2 regions of the Serratia sp. Sp408 genome follow, and region 2 is predicted to be linked to the other one. Evidence: predicted binding sites of a transcription regulator. Region 2 holds the regulator's gene; the other holds the start of a gene.
What was found. The regulator PurR, encoded in region 2, represses purine synthesis genes. The targets are predictions, from matches to a motif close to CANGCAAACGTTTGCNTG.
Positions count from the first base shown of each region.

Region 1: glyA (serine hydroxymethyltransferase) is a predicted target of PurR. The motif match lies at 2,730-2,747, and genes of this name have one in related genera.

Region 1 covers NZ_JBXUFT010000006.1:91,558-99,370, forward strand. The annotation lists gene AC2AXP_RS17350 (NAD+ synthase) at 1-762, shown strand, start outside; gene glnB (nitrogen regulatory protein P-II) at 919-1,257, shown strand; gene hmpA (NO-inducible flavohemoprotein) at 1,322-2,512, opposite strand; gene glyA (serine hydroxymethyltransferase) at 2,868-4,121, shown strand; gene AC2AXP_RS17370 (3-phenylpropionate MFS transporter) at 4,278-5,432, shown strand; gene csiE (stationary phase inducible protein CsiE) at 5,424-6,689, opposite strand; gene AC2AXP_RS17380 (DUF1007 family protein) at 6,868-7,503, shown strand; gene AC2AXP_RS17385 (nickel/cobalt transporter) at 7,494-7,813, shown strand, end outside.
Region 2 covers NZ_JBXUFT010000001.1:1,192,087-1,199,899, forward strand. The annotation lists gene AC2AXP_RS05655 (riboflavin synthase) at 1-28, shown strand, start outside; gene AC2AXP_RS05660 (I78 family peptidase inhibitor) at 75-374, shown strand; gene cfa (cyclopropane fatty acyl phospholipid synthase) at 462-1,613, opposite strand; gene punC (purine nucleoside transporter PunC) at 1,958-3,163, opposite strand; gene punR (DNA-binding transcriptional activator PunR) at 3,286-4,206, shown strand; gene purR (HTH-type transcriptional repressor PurR) at 4,233-5,258, opposite strand; gene cydH (cytochrome bd-I oxidase subunit CydH) at 5,583-5,672, shown strand; gene sodB (superoxide dismutase [Fe]) at 5,746-6,324, opposite strand; gene AC2AXP_RS05695 (C40 family peptidase) at 6,545-7,387, opposite strand; gene AC2AXP_RS05700 (Grx4 family monothiol glutaredoxin) at 7,800-7,813, shown strand, end outside.

The DNA of each region.
Region 1 (7,813 bases), on a different contig from region 2:
TCGGGGGGCATCGATTCGGCCTTGACGCTGGCGATTGCGGTGGATGCGCTGGGTAAGGAAAAAGTGCAGGCGCTGATGATGCCGTTCCGCTATACCGCGGATATCAGCATTGCCGACGCCAAGGAAGAAGCCGAGATACTCGGCGTCGAGTTTGACGTTGTTTCCATCGAGCCGATGTTTGACGCCTTTATGGGCCAATTGGCGCCGATGTTTGCCGGCACCGAACGCGATACCACCGAAGAAAACCTGCAGGCGCGCTGCCGCGGCGTGGTGCTGATGGCATTGTCGAACAAACGGCGCAGCATCGTGCTGACCACCGGCAACAAGAGCGAAATGGCGGTGGGTTACGCCACGCTGTACGGTGATATGGCTGGCGGCTTCGACGTATTGAAGGATGTACCGAAAACCCTGGTGTTCAAGCTATCGGAATACCGTAATACCGTGTCGTATGTGATCCCGCAGCGGGTGATTGATCGTCCGCCGTCCGCCGAGCTGGCGCCGGATCAGGTCGATCAGGACAGCCTGCCGCCTTATGATATTTTAGATGCCATTCTGGAAGGTTACGTCGAACGCGATATGTCGGTGGTCGATCTGGTCGCCGCCGGTTTCGATGAAGCGATCGTGCGCAAAGTGATCCGCCTGGTGGACATCAACGAATACAAGCGTCGTCAGGCCGCCGTCGGGCCGCGCATCACCGCCCGGAACTTCGGCAAGGATCGTCGCTATCCGATCACCTCCGGCTTTGGCCGCAAAAATTGGTAATTGAAGCGCCTATTCACTAGGCGTCATTGTCGCCGTCAGTTTGGGTGCGGGCAGCGCGCAGGGCCACAGCGTACAGGCAGTACGTGAGACGTCCGAGCACTGCCCTGGCGCAAAATGACCAGAAAACAGCCTAGTGGATAGGCGCGAGGAAACGAGATGAAAAAGATCGACGCTATTATCAAGCCGTTCAAACTGGATGACGTGCGTGAAGCGCTGGCTGAAGTCGGCATTACCGGCATGACCGTGACCGAAGTTAAAGGCTTTGGCCGGCAGAAGGGGCATACCGAACTGTATCGCGGCGCGGAATATATGGTCGACTTCCTGCCCAAGGTGAAAATCGAGATTGTGGTGGCCGACGATATTGTCGATACCTGCGTTGAAACCATCATGCAAACTGCGCAGACCGGCAAAATTGGCGACGGCAAGATCTTCGTGTTTGACGTGGCGCGGGTGGTGCGTATCCGTACCGGCGAGCAGGACGAAGAGGCCATTTAAGTCACCCCTTCCGGCATAAAAAAACAGGCCACGTCGGCCCGTTTTTTATTGTATTGCGCGGTAGTTACAGCACCTTGTGCGGGCCGAAGCATTCATAGTGAATGCGCTCGACGTTAACGCCCATTGCCAGTAACTGTTGCGCGACAAATTGCATAAACGCCACCGGGCCGCAGAAGTAGTAATGCATCAACGGGTTATCGAGCGAAGCGCGAACGGTGCCAAGATCCATCAGGCCGCGTGATTGGTAATCACGGCCTTCAACGTCGTTCTCGCTCGGTTGGCTATACCACACATGGCGACTCAGCTTCGGCATCCGTGTTGCAAGGTCGGCAACCTCGTCGGCAAAAGCGTGGACGCGGCCGTTTTCCGCCGCGTGTAGCCAATGTATCTCAGCCTGGTGCTGATTGTTGTACAACGCGTTAAGCATGCCAAGCATCGGCGTTTGGCCAACGCCGCCGGAAATCAGCGCCACCGGCGTCGACGGTGAAACGTCGAGGAAGAAGTCGCCGTGCGGCGGTGCTATCTCAATCACATCGCCTTCTTTTGCCTGCTGATGCAGGAAGTTGGACACGATGCCGTGCTGTTCGCGTTTTACCGCGATGCGATAAAATTCGCCGTTAGGGGCGGCGGTCAGTGAATACTGACGTATTTCCTGGTGTTCAATGCTGTGGTGGTTGATATACACCGCCAGATATTGGCCCGGCTTGAAGTCAACCACGCGGCCACCGTCGACCGGCGCCAGAATAAAACTGCTGATTGCCTCACTCTGTGGCTGTTTTTTCACGATGCGGAAAGCGCGGCGATCGCGCCAGCCGCCGTCTCCGGTAGCACTTTCCTGATAAATCTGGCCTTCACGCTGGATAAATACGTTGGCCAATACGCCGTAAGCCTTACCCCATGCGTCCAGCACTTCCTGTCCCGGGCTGAACATTTCGTCCAGCGTTGCCAACAGATGTGTCCCGACAATCTGATACTGTTCTGGCTGAATGTTGAAGCTGGCGTGTTTTTGCGCAATACGCTCAACCGCAGGCAGCAGCGCCGCCAGATTTTCAATATTGCCGGCATAGGCGCAGATGGCGTCAAACAGCGCCTGGCGCTGATCGCCGTTGCGCTGGTTGCTCATATTGAAGATATCCTTCAGCTCAGGGTTATGGGCGAACATGCGATCGTAGAAATGCGCGGTCAGCTTTGGCCCGGTGGCGGCGAGCAGGGGGATGGTGGACTTTACGGTGGCGATGGTTTGGCTATCCAGCATGGTGGCACTCCTTTGTGCTATGTTCCGATTTTATATAATGATGCATTTTAAATGCATCTTATAAGGTTGCGTCAGGCTTGTAAATACCCGCTTTTTTGTTATGTGTTTGTTAATCACCGATCGGCTTCACAGAACATGAAAAAAACGCATTGGCGGCATGAGGAAATGTCCGTTGAATAACGGGCGCATTTGGTGGATCAAAGCCTTGTCGCAGCTAAAGCCAATCGTTTGCGTAAAAACCTCTGTCAAGACCTATCTTCGACAGGTGAAAACAGTTTACACTGTTGCCCAGAACCCAAACGGGTAGTTATTTGGTGATTTTTTAGTTAGCGGGATTCAAGTCAGGAGAAGCCGGATGTTAAAGCGTGAAATGAACATTGCCGATTACGATGCCGAACTGTGGCGCGCAATGGAGCAAGAAGTGGTGCGTCAGGAAGAGCACATCGAGCTGATTGCCTCTGAGAACTACACCAGCCCGCGCGTCATGCAGGCTCAGGGTTCCCAGTTGACCAACAAATACGCTGAAGGCTACCCGGGCAAGCGTTACTACGGCGGCTGCGAATACGTCGATATCGTTGAACAACTGGCTATTGATCGCGCCAAGCAGCTGTTCGGTGCGGATTATGCCAACGTTCAGCCGCACTCCGGTTCTCAGGCCAACTTTGCTGTCTACACCGCGCTGCTGCAGCCGGGCGACACCATTCTGGGCATGAACCTGGCGCACGGCGGCCACCTGACCCACGGCTCTCCGGTCAACCTGTCCGGCAAACTGTATAACGTCGTGCCTTACGGCATCGACGAAAAAGGCCAAATCGACTATGACGATCTGGCCAAGCAGGCACAGACGCACAAACCGAAGATGATCATCGGCGGTTTCTCCGCCTATTCTGGCGTGGTCGACTGGGCAAAAATGCGTGAAATTGCTGACAGCATCGGCGCTTACCTGTTCGTTGACATGGCGCACGTGGCCGGTCTGATCGCCGCTGGCGTCTACCCGAACCCGGTGCCGCACGCGCATATCGTTACCACCACCACGCACAAGACGCTGGCTGGCCCGCGTGGCGGCCTGATCCTGGCGAAAGGCGGCGACGAAGATCTGTACAAGAAACTGAACTCCGCGGTGTTCCCGGGTGGGCAGGGCGGCCCGCTGATGCACGTGATCGCCGGCAAGGCCGTCGCGCTGAAAGAAGCCATGGAGCCCGAGTTCAAGGTTTACCAGCAGCAGGTGGCCAACAACGCCAAGGCGATGGTCGAAGTGTTCCTGGAGCGCGGCTACAAAGTGGTTTCCGGCGGCACCCACAACCATCTGTTCCTGCTGGATCTGGTGGAGAAAAACCTGACCGGTAAAGAAGCGGACGCAGCCCTCGGCCGCGCCAATATTACCGTTAACAAGAACAGCGTGCCAAACGATCCGAAGAGCCCGTTCGTGACCTCCGGTATTCGTATCGGTACGCCGGCGGTAACCCGTCGCGGCTTCAAGGAAGCGGAAGTTCGCGAGCTGGCGGGTTGGATGTGCGACGTGTTGGACAACATCAACGACGAAGCCACTATCGAACGCACCAAACAGAAAGTCCTGGATATCTGCGCCCGCCTGCCGGTTTACGCATAAGTTCCATTGGGATGAACCAAACCCGCTGCGGCGGGTTTTTTTACGCCGATATCCGGCAAAGTGTGAACTGATCGACACTATGGTTCGGTGGATATGAATCATGATTGCTAGCCGATGTGAGCTCTGTCAAAGTATCGCCCACACACCGGAGGGAACATGGTTTTGCAATCAACGCGTTGGCTGTCTCTCAGCTATTTCACCTATTTCTTTTCTTATGGCATTTTCCTGCCGTTCTGGGGCGTTTGGTTAAAAGGCGAAGGGCTGGAACCCGATACCATCGGCATGTTGCTGGGGGCCGGACTGGTAGCACGTTTTCTTGGCAGTTTACTGATCGCTCCACGGGTTAAAGATCCGTCGAATCTGGTTACCGCATTACGCATCCTGGCGTTGTTGACGCTGGCCTTTGCGGTCGGCTTTTGTTTTGGCAATGGCTGGGGCTGGCTAATGCTGGTGATCGCCGGTTTTAACCTGTTTTTCTCGCCGCTGGTACCGCTGACTGACGCATTAGCCGCCACCTGGCAAAAACAGATTTCCATGGATTATGGGCGAGTGCGCCTATGGGGCTCACTGGCGTTCGTCATTGGTTCGGCGCTCACCGGGCAACTGGTGTCGGCCTGGGGTCATAATGCCATCCTGTTCAGCCTGATTTTCAGCCTGATGGCGATGCTGCTTGGCATGTTGCTCAAACCCAGCGTCATGCCGCAAGGCGAGGCGCGCGCGCATGAGGTGCCTCACCGTTCCTGGCGTGAACTGCTCAGCGAAGGGCCGGTCTGGCGTTTTTTGCTGTGCGTCACCCTGTTGCAGGGGGCGCATGCCGGTTATTACAGTTTTGCCTCCATATACTGGCAGGAAGCCGGCTATTCAGCCTCTGCCATCGGCTACTTCTGGTCGTTGGGGGTGGTGGCAGAAGTGATTATTTTTGCCAGCAGCAATATCCTGTTCCGCCGTTGGAACGCCCGCAATCTGCTGTTGCTGTCTGCCTGCTGCGGCATACTGCGCTGGGGGTTGATGGCCTCGACCACTGAGCTTAGCTGGCTGCTGCTGGTGCAGGTGTTGCACTGTGGCACCTTTACCGTCTGTCATCTGGCGGCGATGCGTTTCATTGCCGCGCGCAAGGGAGCGGAGGTGATCCGGCTGCAAGCGGTTTATTCCGCGCTGGCGATGGGCGGTGGTATTGCGGTGATGACGGTGATTGCCGGTTTCCTGTTCGAACATCTGCAAGCCGGGGTGTTCTGGGTGATGGCGGCGATCGTGGTGCCGGCGTTGTTTATCCGCCCACCGGCCGCCGCGGTCAGCCATTCGCTAAGGTGATTCCAACAATGCGCGGATAGTTTTGCGCTGTCCGCGTTCCAGCGGTAAGACGGTGTGGATTAGCGGTGGTTGCGCCGCATGCGGCAGGGTGGCGTAGGGGGTTATGACCAGCGCCACGCCCTGCGGCGCGCCGGAATCGTGAAACTCGCTTAGCGACAGATACTTGATATTTAACGGTAATAATGTCAATTCGCGGATCTGGTACTCCAGCGCCTCTTCCAACTGCGGATCGTCCAGCGTCAGCAGCAGCACCTGTTTCTCCTGCAATGCGTTGCCTTGCATCAGCCATGCACCGAAGCTGATGGCTACCAGACCGGCCTCCTCGCGCGAAAAATGAATGTCGTATTCCTGTTCGAACGGCGCCATCGCTTCCAGCGTAGTGCGCATCAGGCGTGGGTATTTACGCACCACCTCGTCCAGCAGCATATTGTCGATGCCGATAGCAAACTGACAGCGTTCGACGGCGGGCGCCAGATGGGCAAACAGATGGCTGATCAGATCTTTTTTGCTGCTGAAGTTCATGCCGGAAAGCTGCTGAAAACGCTCCACCATCTGCTCAATGGCGCGCATCAGGCGTAAATCTTCCGCGGAATCGCTGCTTTCGTAACTGTGGTTCTTCAACATGGTAAACAGCAGCACCAGAAAATCCTGCTCGCTGTCATCCGGCGGAGCGGCAGACAGCGCCACCAGCGTCTGTGATAATGCGTTTGCGGCCTGAGATTCTGCTTTCTGATGCAGCCAGGCACGTTGGCGATCGTTGAACTTTGGGTGGCGCTGGCAGGCGCTTTCCCACAGGCAGTAGCAAAGGTAGTGCTGCAAGAATTGGCGATCTCGGGCGTCGAGTTCACGAGCAAGCCAGCGGCTGCAGTCATCAATGCCGCGCTGCAAACCCGTGGACAACTTGGCATCGGCCCCCAGCGCATGCAGCAACGGCGGGCTGAACGCGCTCTCGACAAACTGCGGACAGCAACGTAGCGCACGCCGCAGCCAGTGAATCAGGCACAGGCGCTTATTCAGCGTGCTTCCCATAATCTGGTAGCCATCGTCGGGGTTGCCAGCGATGTCCAAATGGTGGAAACGCTGGATTTCGCTGGCGACCTCGGCTATATCTTGCCGGGTAATGGGGAGCTCGACGCCGTTGATTTGGCTGAGGGTCTCCAGTTTTACTGTGGGCAGCGGTGCGTACAGCATCAAGAGCAGTTGGCAGCGCCGTTGTTGACCGGAGAGCTCAGGCACAGGAGAGGTGTCCAGGCTCATATCACCTTCTAGCAGGTAACGTTAAAATTATGCCTAAGCATAGCAAAAGGCATTACCGTGACGTGGACAGTACGCCTGCTTTTACTTCGGCTTACAACTTTCGTCACAGTTATTATGCCGTTGAGCGGAAATTTTGCGCCAGGTTGTGTTACTTTATAACAATAATGAGTGTCGCTTAATGCTAAAACTACGAAATCTGCTGGCTGGTTTGACGGTGTTGTACAGCGTGACAGCCACCGCCCATCCGCACAGCTTTATTGATATGAACACCACCTTTATTGCCAAGGATCGTCAATTGGTCGGTTTGAGAATGGTGTGGGTTATGGATGAGATCACCTCGGCGGATCTGCTGTACGACGCGGGCAATGCCAAAAGCGATTCGGTGACCTGGAAGAAACTGGCGGCTGAAGTAATGGCCAACGTGCTCGGGCAGCATTATTTCACCGACATCTATCGTGACGGCAAGCCGGTAAAATACGTGAATTTGCCAACGGAATATCACCTTTCGCGCCGTGGCCATAATGCGGTGCTGGAATTTGTACTGCCGTTGGCACAAGCGCAGCCGCTGGCGGGCAAACCGTTTGACATCGCCACCTACGATCCGACCTTCTTTGTTGATATGAGTTATAAAAATCAATCTGCTATCCATCTGCCGCCGGATATGGCGCAGCAATGTCAATTCAAACTGATGACGCCGAAGCCGGATGCGTCGCTGCAGGCGTATGCGCTGTCGCTCGATAAAAATGATTCTCCGGGAGAAGACATGCAACTCGGTCAGCAGTTCGCACAACGGATTACCCTGCAATGTCAATGAATCTCGGCAGCGCCGCCGGCCGCCGGCGTCACTGGGCCTTCAGCCTGTGGCCGCTACTGCTGTTTAGCGTCTTGTTTGCGCTTGGCGCACGGCTGGTGTGGCATTATTGGCCGCAAATTCTGCTGCAGAGCGTGGTGTGGCAAAAAACGCTGAATCAGCACATGGCCGGCCTGTTGCAACAGGTTAACGCCGCGCCGCAGCAGGCCGGCATGGCGCTGGTGCTGTTCAGCCTCGGTTACGGTGTGCTGCATGCCCTTGGCCCCGGTCATGGCAAAGTGGTGATCTCCACCTATCTGGCGACACACCCGGC
Region 2 (7,813 bases):
GGCGACCGAGCTGGCGCCGAAGCCTTGATCGGGCTGGCGTAACAATAAATACCCAAAACCAGAGGAGCAAAAACGTGAAGTTTTATCGGAAAACGTTGATGTTGGCGGCGCTGATGGCGCTGGCTGCCTGTAGCAGCACGTCAGAAAATAGCGCGGCTTCGCCGTCGGAGAATACGGCAGATGATACCTGTGGCGCTGCGCAGTACCAGAACTACGTGGGTAAACCGCTCTCTTCGCTGGATGGGGTGCAGATCGACGCGCGCCAGGTGCGTACCATACCTTACAATGCTGCCGTCACCATGGATTTCAATCTGAGTCGGCTTAATTTCCTGGCGGATCAGGATGACAAGATTATTCGGGTTTATTGCGGCTGATACCGCCATGATAATCTGCGGTTAATTGGCGATGCCGGTCAGCGATGTCTGACCGGCATTTTTATGCGCGGAGGATTGGCGGCAGGGTTAACGCGGTACGCGTATTCCGCCTTCAACGCCTTGCGGGCTGAAAACAACCTGCCAAAGCTGGATATCCCGCGCGCGGAACGCCCCGGCGCAGGCGTTGAGATAATAGCTGAACATGCGTTCGAAGCGCTCGGAATAACGTTCGGCCAACTGTGGCCAGGCCTGTTTAAAGCGCTCATGCCATGCCATCAGGGTACGATCGTAATCGGCGCCAAAATTGTGCCAGTCTTCCATCACGAAATGACCTTCGCTGGCCTGCGCAATATGTTTGACTGACGGCAGGCAACCGTTCGGGAAGATATATTTGTTGATCCAGGGGTCAACATTCATATCCGTACGATTCGACCCGATGGTATGCAGCAGGAATAGCCCGTTCGGTTTTAAATTGCGCTCGACCACCTCGAAATAGGTGCGGTAATTTTTAGGCCCGACGTGTTCAAACATACCAACCGAGGCGATGCGATCAAATTGCTGATCGAGATCCCGATAGTCTTGCAGCAGGATCTGCACGTCCAGCCCTTCACAGCGCGCCTGAGCCAGTTTTTGCTGTTCGGCGGAAATGGTCACACCCACTACCGAGACGCCGTAGTGCTTGGCGGCAAAGGCGGACAGACCGCCCCAGCCGCAGCCGATATCCAGCAGGCGCATGCCCGGCTGCAATTGCAGCTTTTCGCAGATAATACGCAATTTGCCTTCCTGCGCCTGTTCGAGCGTCGCCGCGTCTTTCCAGTAGCCGCAGGAATATTGCATATAGGGATCAAGCATCAGGGTAAATAGATCATTACCCAGATCGTAATGTTCCTTGCCGACAATCCAGGCACGTTTTTTGGATTGCAGATTGGTCAGCCGTGCAGCGGCAATGCGCAGCGTGTCTTTAAAATGGTGGGGGAGTTTCTTTTCCAGACCGGCGGCAACCACGCGGTGAAAGAAACAGTCCAGCCGTTCGCATTCCCACCAGCCGTCCATATAACTTTCACCCAGCCCCAGTGAACCTTCCTGCAGGACGCGCTTAAAAAACTCGGGGTTTTTAACCTGAATATCGAAAGGACGGGAGCCGTTTATTTCAATCCCCGCCATGCTGAGCATTTCATGGGCAATACGATACCATTGGTTATCCTGGATGCTCAGATCTTCTATACACGATGAACTCATAGCTTCTCCATCACCTTTCTTCTGACTTATGGCCCGTTGGGAAAAAGCTTAGCCAATTTCTGCGGGCATATACGTATCCCTACGACAAATTTCACCGCAAGGTTTGATATCCGACATGAACAGAGGAAAATTCCAAGAGAACCCTGATACCAAACGGCGTGGGGCAACTCATCAAAAAATAAACTGTGACGCCATACGCGTACACAACAAGTACGTGTAATAAAACGCTTTTAGCTATGGTATTTTTAAAGGTTATTTTTTGAGTATAGGCTTGCCGAGGCGCTTACTCAACTGTAAATCGCACTCGGCAAAAATATTCTTTAAGTGACTATTGCCAAAGGCAATTATGACGCGGAGTTAGCATGTTCACGCGGCGTTGACTGCGGTTGCTCGACCGTTTTGCCACGCTGTATCAGATAGCCTATCGCAGCCAAGACCACGGTAGACACCATCACCGTTACCGTCGCCAATAGCGGTTGTGCGATAAATGCCGACACCAGCATACTGGCAACAAAGCATAAACCCAGTTGCAAGGTGTTTTGCAGTGCTGCCGCTTTACCGGTGCTTTCCGGGAACGGCGTCAACGCATTGGCCACCACGATCGGGTAGACAGCGCCGTTGACCAATGCCATCAGGCAGAACGGAATCAGCAGGGTGGTCAAGGTCGGCGTGGTCAGGGTGGCGACCAGATACAACGCCACCATACTGATGCCATACGCTATCAGCAGCCATGGCAGCAAGGTGTTGCCGTTAATGCGGTTTAGCGCGGTGCGGCAACCGAAGCCGCCGAGCAGGAAGGCCAGGGTCTGCGGCACGTAGCTCAGACCGATGTCATTAGGGCTGTAGCCCATGTTGCCAAGAATAAATGGCGAGCCGGTCAGCCAGGCAAAGAAGCCGGCTGAACAGGCGGCGAACACCATGACGTTACCGCCAAACACCGGCGACTTCAGCAGTTGCAGGAAGCCGATACCGTTGTTGTTGGCGGCGGCCGGCGCAAGGCGCGAACTGTCTTTGAGCAGCAGCGTTGGCAACAGCAGCAGGGCGCTGATCGCCAGCAGCACGGCAAAAATGGCGCGCCAGCCCATGTGATTCAGCAGCCAGGCTCCGAGCAACGGCGCCAGCGCTGGCGACAGCGCCACCAGCGGCATGATGGTAGCGAACACGCGATGGGCGGCGCCCTCGCGATAGCGATCGATAACGATCGCCTGCCAGGTGACCGCAGCGGAACAGACGCCGATCGCCTGAATAAAGCGCAATGACCACAGTTGCATCGCGTTATCGGCCCACAGCATGCCCAGACAGCCGATGCCAAATAGCGCCAGTCCCATCAGCAATACCGGCTTGCGGCCGAGACGATCGGAGAGTGGCCCCCAGAGTAATTGAGCAAAGGCAAAACCGGCCAGGAAGATACTGAGGCTGGCGCTGATGGCGCCGGCAGAAATCTGCAATTCTTGCTGCATGGCGCCAAAGGCGGGCAGGTACATATCGGTGGCCAGGTAGCCGAGCATGCTCAGCCCGGCGAGGTAAAACATAAATCCAAAGTTTCGCATGGTATTTCTCGTTGATGCTGTTGTGCAGGTTTTTTTTAGCGTCGCAAGTGTATCTGGCTGGATCTCTGCTTGTGAAACGGTAATATTTGCAAGCTGCTGTTAAAAAAATTGAAGGCAAAGCGATGTGGTCTGAATATTCCCTTGATGTGGTCGACGCCGTGGCGCGTACCGGCAGTTTCAGCGCGGCAGCGCAGGAACTGCATCGCGTGCCGTCAGCGGTGAGTTATACCGTACGTCAGTTGGAGCAGTGGCTGGCGGTGCCGCTGTTTGAACGGCGCCATCGCGACGTGGAGCTGACGCCTGCCGGCGCATTGTTTGTTCAGGAATCGCGCGCTGTCATCAAAAAAATGCTCGACACCCGTCGTCAGTGTCAGCAGGTGGCCAACGGCTGGCGCGGCCAGTTGAAGATCGCCGTCGATATCATCGTCAAACCACAGCGTAGCCGGCAACTGGTGCTGGATTTCTACCGTCATTTCCCGGACGTCGAGTTGCGGGTACAGCCGGAAGTGTTCAACGGCGTGTGGGATGCGCTGGTGGACGGGCGTGCCGATATGGCAATTGGCGCAACGCGCGCGGTGCCGACCGGTGGCGGCTTTGCCTTTCGCGACATGGGTTTTATGAACTGGCTGTGCGTGGTCAGCGCCAGCCATCCGCTGGCGGTTTTGCCCGGCCCGCTGGATGACGATCGGCTGCGGCCATTTCCCTCCCTGGTGCTGGAGGACACCTCACGCACCTTGCCCAAGCGCGTCACCTGGTCTTTGGATAACCAACGGCGGTTGCTGGTACCGGACTGGGTATCGGCGGTGGACTGTTTGCGTGATGGCTTGTGCGTCGGCATGGTGCCGGCACATCGCGTATTGCCGTTGATTGAGCAGGGGGAACTGGTGGCGTTGCAACTGCCTGAACCGTTCCCGCCCAGCGCCTGTTGCCTGACCTGGCAGCAGAACGCGCAGTCGCCGGCGATGGCGTGGTTGCTGGATTATCTCGGCGACAGTGAAACGCTGAATCAGGAATGGTTGAGCGAGGTGATATTGCCGGAGTAGCGCAATCGCGCCCCCCGGCCGGTGCTTTAGCGGCGGTAATCGACGAACGGGCCGTCGGCGACCGAGCGGCGTTCGATCAATTTGGGGTGTACTTCAATGACCTGCGATTCTTCGCGTTTGCTGATGATGCGATCCAGCAGCATGGTAAATGCCATTTCACCAAGACGCTCTTTTGGCTGATGGATAGTGGTCAGCGCCGGGGTGAAGTAACGCGCGTTGCGTACATTGTCATAACCGATCACTGAAATATCCTGCGGCACGCGCAACCCGAGCTCGTCGGCAGCGCAGATTGCGCCCATGGCCATAATGTCGCCGCCGCAGAACACGGCGGTCGGGCGCTGTTTTTGCGACAGGATCTGGTGCATGGCCTTATAACCGGACTCCGGCTCGAAGTCGCCCTGGACAATCCACTGGTCACGGATGTCGATATTGGCTTCCTGCAATGCCTTGAGGAAACCCTGATGACGGCCGCCGCCGGTGTTGCGCGACAGTTGCCCGGGAATGGCGCCGATGTCGCGGTGGCCACGTTCAATCAGATAACGGCCTGCCAGATAGCCACCTTCGAAGGCATTGTCGATGATGGTGTCGGTGAAGTCACCGCGCGCGGCGCCCCAGTCCATCACCACCATCGGGATGTTGCGATAATCTTCCAGCATGCCGAGCAGTTGGTCAGGATATTCGGAGCACATCACCAGCAGGCCGTCGACGCGTTTTTGCGCCAGCATCGCCAGATAGGCGCGCTGTTTGTCCAGATTGTTATGCGAGTTGCACAGAATCAGCGTGTAGCCCTTGCTGTAACAGCTGTTTTCCACCGCTTCAATCACTTCAGCGAAATAGGGCGCTTCGCTGGAGGTTGCCAGCAGGCCAATGGATTTGGTGTGATTGACCTTCAAACTGCGAGCAACGGCGCTTGGGGAATAATGCAGCTCTTTAATGGCAGCCCAAACGGCCGCCTTGGTCTCTTCGGCGACGAAACGGGTCTTATTGATGACGTGCGAAACGGTGGTGGTGGAAACGCCCGCGCGTTTGGCCACATCTTTAATCGTTGCCATGTAAAGAATGACTCCTAAACCCACATGTATTTAGCATGTAAGCATGTTGTTAATCGTTTGCCTACGCAGATCCTTCTCCAGAGTCACGAAAACTTGGTTTTTAGTGTGGAAGTCGTCAGCCACTTGACCTGGAGGGACTCAATTGCCGGTGCGCAGCAGTGAACTGCGAATTTTGTCGCATATTGAGCAAAAGTGGAAGTGCTAATCAACATTATAAGCGTGGAATGATAACAAGATTTTATTGGGGAACTGTGGGAAAATGATTTGACGCACCAATACTGTGGATTTTATGCTTGGCGCAGATTATCTGATAAGGAGTTTTTGATGGATACCGATTTAAAAATGTCTTTGTTCACCACCCTGGGTGCATTGGCGATGATTATTGCCTTCAGCTTCACTGCCGCATTGAACTGAATCCTGACTTAATCAATAAAGGCGCAGCTCAATATGAACTGCGCCTTTTTATTTATTGCCGCGTATTGGCCAATTACGCCAGGTTTTCCGCTACGAACGCCCAGTTCACCAGCGCCCAGAAGTTTTCCAGATAGTTCGGCCGCGCATTGCGGTAGTCGATATAATAAGCGTGCTCCCACACGTCTACCGTCAGCAGCGGCTTGTCCTCGCCGGTCAGCGGGGTGGCTGCATTCGAGGTATTAACGATAGCCAGCGAACCGTCGCTTTTCTTTACCAGCCAGGTCCAGCCGGCGCCAAAATTGCCTACCGCTGATTGTGTGAACGCCTGCTTGAACTTATCGAAGCTACCGAAGGCCCGATTGATTGCTTCTGCCAGTTTACCGTTTGGCTCACCGCCGCCCTGTGGCGACAGGCAATGCCAGTAAAAGGTGTGGTTCCACACCTGCGCGGCGTTGTTGAAGATGCCGCCGCTGGCGGTTTTAACGATCTCTTCCAATGATTTGTCTTGAAACTCGCTGCCGTCGATCAGCGCATTCAGGTTAACCACATAAGCGTTGTGATGTTTACCATAGTGGTATTCCAGCGTTTCTGCCGAGATATGCGGTTCAAGCGCATCTTTGGCATACGGTAGAGCAGGTAGTGTAAACGACATTGCTTTCTCCTTCTTTTATATGGCGCCAATCTGGCGTTCCCATCCGGGGACTTTGGCGAACGAATCGCCAGTAACCACTCTTTTTTAGAGGTTATTAATGGTAGCAATTTCCCGACAGGAAAAGGAGTTAAAGCGTGCTAAATCGGGGCAAAAGAGTTATGGCAAGAGAGAAGGGAACGGCACGATGGCGGCCGGGCGAGGCCGCCATCGTCTTGTTGCGTCAGCGAATGGTTTTTGGCGTCATCACGCGGCGGGCACCGACGTAATGATTTTGCCAGTAATCATTATCAAGCTGGCTGATGCGGATTTCCTCCCCGGTGCGCGGCGACTGGATAAATTTGCCGTTGCCCAGATAAACCCCCACATGGTCAGCCGCGCCGCGGTTATTTATGCGAAAGAACACCAGGTCTCCGCTTTCGAGTTCGTTCTTCTTGATCGGCGCCGCATCCCGCAGGTGGAACATTTCATTGGCGGTGCGCGGCATCTTGATTTTCATCACGTCCTTATAGGCGTAATAAATCAGTCCACTACAATCAAAGCCGGTGCGTGGTGAAGTACCGCCCCAGCGGTAGGGTTTGCCCATCTGGTTCATCAGTTTGGCCATCGCGGTCTGTTTGGCGTGCTGATAACGTTTTTTATGCGCAGCGCTGAGTTTTAGCGGTTTTTCATCATGCAGCAGATTTTCGTTACGCAGCCGCTTGGTGGTGGCCAAACCCGCAGTGCGGTGGCGACCATAACCTTTTTTATAGCCTTTCTTCGGCGGCGTAACGCGAATTTTGGCAACCTGCGTGGTTTTACGCGACGATTTAATTCGACTGGTCTTCTTTGCCGTTTTTATGGTCGATGTTTTGCGGGTTTTTAACGCGGTCGTCTTTTGCGGTGTAGTGACTTTGGCTTTCTTGGCCGCCTTGAGCGCTTTCTTTTTCTTGCGATCGTCCGGGCGTGCCTCATTAACATGGGTTTTACGCTGCTCAGCGGCAACGCGAGCCTGTGGCGCGGCATGCGCCAGATTGAGAAACAGCTGTGTAAACAACAGCACAAAGAGCGTAATAATTAAACGCATGTTGACGTTACCAACCTTGGCCCCGAAACAAACTACGAAAGAATGACAGTATTCCCCAAATACGCCATATAAAACAGCGGAGAACCTATAAATAATAATCCATATTGTGAGAAAACGTTAATGGCATTTTTAATCAACGCAAAAAACGCTGCCGAATGGATGAAAAATGGTCTGCGACGCGACTGGCTGGGGATTAAAGCTGCAGCACTTGGCAAAATATATTAGTGAAATGGTCAGATTAAAAATGTTATTCTGAGTGTATGTTTGATCGAAATGGCGTTGCCGACGCTGCGCGGTCGGTGCTGGCAGAATGTCCTTGCAAAAGATGGCGTTTTTTTGCCAGCCGCCCAGCCGCTACAATAGCGGATGTGATGCATGTTGTAGCCCTGAGATGGCTTGAGGAAGCAATAAAATGACGACGATTGA